Regions from separate parts of the Aquitalea sp. FJL05 genome, predicted to be linked through region 2. Evidence: riboswitches for the same ligand, from Rfam matches in the RefSeq annotation. Region 2 holds a riboswitch; the other holds the start of a gene.
What was found. Region 2 has a riboswitch for cobalamin ahead of DBR44_RS01635 (ferredoxin). Riboswitches for the same ligand answer to the same signal wherever they lie in the genome.

Region 1 (4,189 bases), on a different contig from region 2:
GTATCGGCCGCCCAGGCTGCCCCCGGACTGAACACGGCGATCAGCATCAGGCTCAATGGTTTGGGTATCCAGCAGGCCGATGCCTGTCGGCTAGGATTTTTTATCATGGCAGCACGCTATCTGGCATGAACCCGGCCGGCACAAACGACATGCGTCGCGGCGGCCCGGTCCTGATTGATCAAGGTTTCAGCTGCAGGCTGTGCGCCACCGGAGCACCAAAATCATTGATGCTTTCGTAGAGCAGCGCGGCCTCGCCGGTGGGGCGCGCAGTCAGCCCCTTCAGCTTGAAATCGGCACTGCCACCGGGTGCGACCATGCCACCCTCGCTGCGGTATTCATGACCACCCAGCTGGATGGCACTGAAATTGAGCGAGACATGAAAGGCACTGGCATTGCTGGCGCGCAAGGCGTAGCCAAGCTTTCCCCCCAGGGAAACCAGCTGCCAGCTGAGTTTGTCTGCCGCATCATCCGGATTGCCGGCCAGGCCGGCCGGGCGATAGAACAGCTTGAGGCGGGAGCGGAAGGCCACCTGCACATAGTTGTGCTGCTCATTGCTGGCCTTGGGCAGGGGCGGAATATCCAGGATATTCAGCCAGAACACCGACTCGCGGTCTTGTGGCACGCTATCACCGGTAAAGGTCAGGCGCACCGTTTGCGCCTTGGCCGGGTCCACCCGGAAAATCGGCGGCATGATCAGGAAGGGCGCATCGGCCGTGGTGGGTTCGGACTTTTCATTGCCACGATCTGCCCATGCCTGTACCAGCGCCGGGTCATGGCCAACATTGTCCATCTTGATGGTGACTTCGCGATCATCTGACTTGTAGATGATGCGTGTACCGGTAATCACCACATTGGCCTGCGCGGCGGATGCCAGCAACATGGCCATGCTGATGAATACGACTGCCCCGAGTTTTGCTATTTTTTTCATTCTGCACCTGCCTCAACGATTGCCCTGGCGATCCGGGGAGGCATTCCCCAGACCACCGGGCGGGTGCTGCTTAGTTGTAAATCATCGAGTACTGAACACTGGTATTCACCGTACCCGCGGTGGATGCGCCACCGGTGGCGATGTACTGGGCGTAGTAGTTCATGGTGCCGGTCTTGTTCGGCGAACTGCCGGACAGGGTGACGGTTTGCGAGTTGGCGCTGGTGGCGACATTGATCGGCTGGAAGGTATTGTTCAGCAGCTGAACTTCCACATTGGTGGCCATGCCGGAACCGCTGGCATTGAACAGGTTGCCCGTGCTCTGGTCCACCGTGGCACCCAGTTCGAAATGGGTCTGGGCACTGGTGCCGTTACAGTTGCTCAGGTTCAGCGCAAACGGGGTGACACCGGCAACCTGGCCGGCAGTAGCCAGCGCAGAGGTGGACACCGTCGGCAGGGTCACGGTGACGTTGCTGCCACTGGTGCCGGTGATGGTGCAGGTATTGGCCGTGATCTTGCCGTTGATGGTAATGGTGCCATCCGCTGCCAGCGCGCCAGCAGAGTAAATGCCCAACCCGATTACCAAGACAGAAACAATCTTTTTCATTTTCTAAAACTCCATCGCATTAACAGGGCAGCACACTGCCCCAGACAGAACGCCAGCCTGGCGCCCTTCCCCGCAAGCTTCCACCGCCACTGCGCAAGACGCAGTCAGCCAGAACACTCGCAAACCACCCGCAACAGCCTTGCCACCCGCTTCAGCACCATGACATTGGTGTCGAGCGCATTAGATATTAAATGTTTAAGCTGTTGTTATTTACAATTGTAAACTCAGCATCTTCATGTTGAAAAGAATTTTCTTGAAAGTGTTGTAATTTTCCCTGTCAAATATGACAAAAGCTAGATTGCACGGGGGTGCTGCAAGCAGAGCCACCATTTCAAGCCGCTGATTTTTAATCAAATCATTCAGTTGCCTGCCAGCGAGGACACACAGCCACAACCGCAGCCGCAGCCGCTGCTTTTTGTGGCGTGGCGAGTCAGCAGCCGTGCGTTTGTACATTTGGCAGGAAGCAAGACAAGGAAAATGCATGCAGAGGCGCTGATGAAAACCAGGAAATGAACCGAAATGCAGTGCCTGACAAAATGCGAACACTTAAGGAGGCTTGCCTTGCCAGGAGCCACTGCCGGCCGCCCGTGGGCAGCCCGAGGCTGGAGGTGCCAGACAAGCAGCACCCGCGCCATGCCCGGGGCGTGCGCCAGGGCGGCCATTTTGCGCAGGGCATGAAGTTGGCGTATCCTGACGGCCATTGATGGTGCCGGCAACGCCGGTGAAAAGGGAATGCAGTGCAATGCTGCAACTGCCCCCGCAACTGTAATCGGTTAGGTTTTGCGCATCATGTCACTGGCTGTCTTGGCTGCATCCACCAGCAAGACACCAAGCCGGGAAGACGCGCAACGCTGCTGGAGCCGGAAGTCAGGAGACCTGCCATCATCGTCTGTGAGCGCGCTTGTCATGCAGCCGGGGGGCTGTATAGAGAGTCCGCGCCACTTTCACTGTGGGTCATCCTCATGCACATCATGGAAGGCTATTTGCCGGCCAAGCACTGTCTTGCCTGGTATTCCGTTTCTGCTCCTTTCTTTGCCGGCGGTGTCTGGCACATACGCAAAATCCTGTCGGAACGTCCGCAAGCCAGAATGAATCTGGCCGCTGCCGGCGCCTTTGCCTTTGTCTTGTCTGCCCTGAAAATGCCCAGCGTGACCGGCTCCTGCTCGCACCCCACCGGTACCGGTTTTGGCGCGGTGGTATTCGGGCCGGCGGTGATGGCGGTGCTGGGGGCCATGGTCTTGCTGTTCCAGGCCTTGCTGCTCGCCCATGGCGGCCTGACCACGCTCGGGGCCAACCTGTTCTCCATGGCCATCGTCGGCCCCTGGGTCAGCTATGGCTTGTGGAAGCTGGGGCAGCGCCTTGGCTTGTCGGTGGCGGTGTCGATGTTTCTTGCCGCTGCGCTGGGGGATCTGGCCACATATATCACCACCTCCATCCAGCTGGCACTCGCCTATCCGGACCCGGTGGGTGGCTTCATGACTGCCGCCATCAAGTTCGGTGGCATTTTTGCGCTGACGCAAGTGCCATTGGCCATTGCCGAGGGCATGCTGACGGTGGTGGTGATGGATGCGCTGGCCGGCAAGGTAGCCGATATCAGAAAAGTCAGCATTCTTGCCGGGGAGACACGCTAATGGCCAAGTCATCCCGTAGCAAATGGCTGCTGTTGGGCACGGTCGCACTGCTGGTGCTGCCGCTCTTGCTGGTCGAAGGCAAATTTGCCGGCTCGGACGATCAGGCCACCGCCGCCATTACCCACGCCAAGCCAGGCTACCAGCCCTGGTTCTCCCCCATCTGGGAGCCGCCAAGCGGCGAAGTGGAAAGCCTGCTGTTTGCCTTGCAGGCCGCCATTGGCGCTGGCGTCATCGGCTACGTCATCGGCAAACGCCAGGGACTGGCCGCCCGCGATGAAGCTGAGCATTGATCACTATGCGCATCTGAGTCGCTGGCGGGAAAGGCCGGTGCTGGAAAAGGCCCTGCTGGCTATCGGCATGTTGCTGCTGGCCATCAGCCTGCCACCCTGGCCGGCCGCCCCTTGCATCATCGCCAGCGTACTGAGCGTGACGCTGCTGGGTGCAAGAGTGCCGTTGCGACTCTGGTTGCGCTATGCCCTGATACCCGCCGGCTTCCTGCTGACCGCCGGGCTGAGCATGCTGTTTGATGTCAGCCGCCACGGCCTGAGCTTGTCCCCAGCGGCGCTGCCAACGGTATGCGGCCTGCTGCTCAGATCTTTCGCCGGAATCTGCTGCCTGCTGCTGCTTGCCCTGACCACCCCGGTCACCGATATCCTGGCCAGCCTGCGCAAAATCGGCCTGCCGCGCGAGATTGCCGAAATCAGCCTGATCATGTACCGGCTGGTTTTCCTGCTGCTGGACACCGCCAGCGCCATGCATACGGCACAGGCCGCGCGACTGGGACAAAGCAATCGCAAGCAACAGCTGCGCTCGCTCGGCCTGCTACTGGCCAATCTGTTTCCACGCGCCATGGATCGGGCCGGCAGGATGGAAAACGGCCTGGCCGCCCGCGGCTGGAACGGCGAATTCAACGTCCTGCGGCGCACGCAGCCGCTATCCCTGACACGCCTGACATGGACCAGCCTGTTACTGGGTAGCGTAGTGCTGGTCGGAACCCTTTTTTCATGAACACCATTCTCAGTGTCC
Region 2 (4,189 bases):
CGTCGGCATTCAGCGTGGCATCCCACTCGTGGGCATGGTCGTGGCCGTGCTCATCATGGTCGTGGCTGTGGCCATGATGGTGATGATCATGCGCGCCATGGCTGTGGCCGGTGCTCTTGGCCGCCGGGCGGAACTGCATGCTGCCTGCCTTGACCGTGCTGGCGCTGGCAGCCTTGGCGGGCTGGCTCAGGCGGTAGCCCGGCTGGGCGGCCTTGGGCGGGTGGGCATGATGATGGTGATCATGCGCCGCATGTTGGTGATGGCCATGACCGTGTTCGTGTTCATCATGCTGATGGTCATGCCCCAGCATGGCGGCCAGATCGCTGTCCAGCCGCGCCTCCTTGATCAGGTCCCAGATCTGCTGCTGCAACAGCGGCAGCTTGCTCGGGTCCAGCATTTCCACCTGATAGTACTCGTCCACCAGCTGGGTGAGCTGGGCCAGCGGGCCGTAGGTGTCGGCGGTGGTCATCGGCGGCGTCAGGTGGTCGATGATCACCGAATGGGCGCGGCGCTTGGCCTGCGAGCCTTCACCCGGATCGTTCAGGATGAAGGGGTAGAACATGGGCATGTCGCCCAGCAGGGCATCGGGGAAGCAGTGTTGCGACACGCCCACGCCCTTGCCCGGCAGCCATTCCAGCGTGCCGTGCTTGCCCACGTGCACAATGGCGTCGGCCTGCCATTCGTCACGCAGCCAGCAGTACAGCGCGTAATAGTGATGGGTGGGCGGCAGGTCCGGCGTGTGGTAGATGGCGTCCGGGTCCATGCCATAGCCGCGCGGCGGCTGCAGCGCGACAAAGGCATTGCCCAGCTCCATGCCGGAAAATACCAGCTGGTCGCCATCGACATAGGCGGTGCCCGGCGCGGCGCCCCAGCGTTCCAGCATGCGCTGTTGCAGCGGGGCGGGCAGTTCAGCAAACCATTGCTGATAACGCGCCAGCGGTACGCGGGCAATGGCCTGGCGCAACTGCTCGGCGCTGAGGTAGTCGGTGTCGTAGCAGCCACGGTCGATCAACTGGTGCATCAGCGCGTCGCTGCTGTCTGGCAGCGGGCCGATCTGGTAGCCATTGGCCTGCATGGCTTGCAGCAGCGCATACAGCGAGGCGGCGGAGTCCAGCCCCACCGCATTGCCCACTTGCGAGGCCTTGCTGTTGGAATTGGTAAAGATGAAGGCCACCCGTTTGGTGGCAGCCGGGGTGTGCTTCAGCCGTGCCAGCCGGGCGGCAATGCCGGCCAGGCGGCGCATGCGATCCGGCAGTGGCTGGTAGTCGCTGCTGGCCGGGTCTTCCGGCTTGAACGACACCGGCACGCCGATGATGCGGCCATCGAACTCCGGCAGCGCCACATTCATGGCGGTGTCCAGCGGGTTCAGCCCACGCTCGGATTGCTCCCACTGCGCCTGCGTCATGCTGCTGGTGATGGCCTGCAGCACCGGGATATCCAGCTGCTCGAAGGCCTCTACTGCCCAGCTGGCGCTGGTGGCACCTTCGGCATTTACTTCGCCCATGGCAAAGGACGTCGTGTTGATGAGCACGCAGGGCTGGCCGGCGCGGGTGTCGCGCAGCAATTGCAGCGCTGCCGGCATGCCGGCTTCGTCCTGGCTGCGCAGCGAGGAGGTAAACAGCGGCAGCGCGTTGATCTGGCGCTCGGCCAGCATGTCCACCAGCATGTCGATGAAGCGGGTGTTGCCGCTCAGCCAGTGGGCGCGGTAGAAGCTGATGGCTACCGTGGGCCAGCCGGGTTGGCGAATTTCACACCAATCATCCAGCCAGTCATCCATGCTGCAAGCGTCGGACAGTTCCGGGTGATACAGGCCGTGTTCCGGCAGGGCGGCCGCAGGCAGGTAGCCGTGGCCGGTCATCAGCAGACGGTCGGACAGGTAGCGCAGCAATTGCGCCATATTGCTGCTGCCTCCGGCTTGCAGATAGGCATTGGCCTCTTGCTGGATGGATGGCGGCACGGTGCACAGCGCGGCCAGCTCCGGGTCCGGCTCGCCGGTGCCGCTGAGGATGATCAGCGCCTGCTTGCGTGCCAGCGCCTGCTGGTGCAGCGCTTCGAAAGCGGGGATGGCCTGTACCCGGCCCAGCACCCGCAGCAGCAGGATGCGGGCGCTGGCAAGCCTGCCGTCCAGCAGGGCCTGCATCTGGCTGGCGTCGGTAATGTGTTGCAGGGCGAAGCTGGCGACGCTGTCGAAGTCTGGCGGCAGCGGGGCACGGCTCAGGGCGGTGAGGTCGGTGCCGGCGTGGCTGAGCAGCACGATGCCGCCCTGGTTGTGCTGCGTCATGGCGTGCTTTCACTGCTGACATCGCCCAAACCCAGGCGATGGAAAATCAGGGCTTCCACTGGCACGTCGCCCTGCAGATGCTCGCTGACAATGCGCTGCACCGCGTTGGCATCCACCTTGCGATACCACACGCCTTCCGGGTAGACCACCATGATGGGGCCTTCCTTGCATACGGCGAAGCAATGACTGCGGGTGCGTTTCACCTTGAGGCCGTCGCAGGCGTCGATGGCCTGGCCCAGCTGTTTGAACATGGCTTCGGCCTGCTGGCCGTTTTCGGTGCAGCGCGGGCCGGTGCACATCAGCACATGGCGATAGTGCTGTCTCATCGGCGGCATTCCGGCAGGGTGGCGTGGCGTGCCGCTAACGGCTGGCTGGATGAATTCATGGCGGCCCTCTGGTGACGATAGGTCGCCGCAGGCGAGGGCACGGCGCGCCGGCGATGGGCGGCACGGTGCATTCCCCCGGTACACCCCGCCCGGATTCAGCCTGCGTCGACACGGATGACGGCCGGTCTCCTGGCTCGCGCTTCTTTACCCGGCATCGCCTTCCCGGTTGGCCCCGGTGGCATCGTGATGCGGACTCGTCGCTTACAGTTGCGGGGGCAGCTGCGGTGTCTCACCGCATTCCCGTTTCACCCCTGGCGGGGCACCGTCATTGAAGCGCGCATGATACGTGACAACCGGGTAAATGGGAATTCTGCCGACTGATTTTCAAGGCTTTTCCCATTGCGCCAGTGCGGTTTCCAGCTGTTGCCAGCCGGCCTCGTCTGGTGGCAGGCCCAGGCGCAGACTGGGGCCATCGGCAAACTGGCGCAGCAGAATGCCGCGCCGGGCCAGGAAATCGAACAGCGCCGGGCAGTGCGCGCCCTGCAGCCACTGAAACAACACACTGCCGCCTGCCGGGTTTAGTCCGTGCATCTGCAGCAATTGCTGCAGGCGGGCGCTGTCGGTAGCCAGCTGCGCACGCATGTGGTGTTGCCAAGCGCTGTCCTGCAAGGCTTGTTTGACGACTTCACGCGCCGGGCCGTTGATGCTCCACGGGCCGATGGCCTCGGCCAGTTGCTGCAACAGCGCCGGCCAGGCAAACACAAAACCCACCCGCGCCCCGGCCAGGCCGAAAAACTTGCCGATGGAGCGCAGCACGATCAGCCCCGGCAGGCCCACATCAGCCAGCAGGCTGTGTTCTGGCGTGGCATCCATGAAGGCTTCGTCGATGATCAGCCAGCCACCACGACAGGCCAGCCGGGCGCGCCAGTCCTGCAGTTGTGCACGGGAAAAGGTGGTGCCGGTGGGGTTGTTGGGGTGGCACAGCAGCAGTACGTCCAGCTGGTCGATGGCGGCATCGATGTCCTCCGGAGCATGGCGGCTCAGCTGGTGGCCGTTTTGCTCCCAGTGCCAGGGGTGTTCGGCATAACACAAGGGCAGCATGCCCACCCGGCACGCTGGACGCAGGGTGGGCAATAGCTGGATGGCCGGCTGCGAGCCGGCTACCGGCAGTAGCAGCGGGCTGCCGTAGTAATCCGCCGCCGCTTGTTCCAGCCCGTCATCCTCTTCGGGCAGCCGCTGCCAGCTGCGCGGGCTGGCCGCCGGCACTGGCCAGCCTTGTGGGTTCAAGCCGGTGGACAGGTCCAGCCAGTCTTGCGCGGGAATGCCGTATTGCTGCGCGGCACGCAGGATGCCGCCTCCGTGTTCAAGCATGTGTGAAGCTCCAGATGAGGCCGCCGCCCAGCAGCGCCACGGCCACCCACAGCCACAGGCTGCGTTGTACCAGGGCGATGGCGCGGGCGATGTCTTCGGCTAAGGGCGGGCGTTGCAGGCCCAGCGTGGGGCGCTGCTTCAGCTTGCCGTGATAGCTGGCGGCACCGCCCAGCAGCACGCCCAGTGCACCGGCACCGGCGGCCATCACCGG

Region 1: it holds a riboswitch for cobalamin, as region 2 does, so the genes downstream of both, DBR44_RS10025 (energy-coupling factor ABC transporter permease) here and DBR44_RS01635 (ferredoxin) in region 2, are expected to answer to the same signal.

What each region holds. Positions count from the first base shown of each region.
Region 1 is NZ_QAJS01000009.1:416,772-420,960, reverse strand. Features, by position in the region: gene DBR44_RS10040 (fimbria/pilus outer membrane usher protein) at 1-47, opposite strand, end outside; gene DBR44_RS10035 (fimbria/pilus periplasmic chaperone) at 179-928, opposite strand; gene DBR44_RS10030 (fimbrial protein) at 999-1,532, opposite strand; cobalamin riboswitch at 2,220-2,431, shown strand; gene DBR44_RS10025 (energy-coupling factor ABC transporter permease) at 2,495-3,163, shown strand; gene DBR44_RS10020 (energy-coupling factor ABC transporter substrate-binding protein) at 3,163-3,453, shown strand; gene cbiQ (cobalt ECF transporter T component CbiQ) at 3,437-4,171, shown strand; gene DBR44_RS10010 (energy-coupling factor ABC transporter ATP-binding protein) at 4,168-4,189, shown strand, end outside.
Region 2 is NZ_QAJS01000002.1:30,141-34,329, reverse strand. Features, by position in the region: gene DBR44_RS01640 (cobaltochelatase subunit CobN) at 1-2,281, opposite strand, end outside; gene DBR44_RS01635 (ferredoxin) at 2,278-2,607, opposite strand; cobalamin riboswitch at 2,769-2,949, opposite strand; gene cobD (threonine-phosphate decarboxylase CobD) at 2,992-3,978, opposite strand; gene cbiB (adenosylcobinamide-phosphate synthase CbiB) at 3,971-4,189, opposite strand, start outside.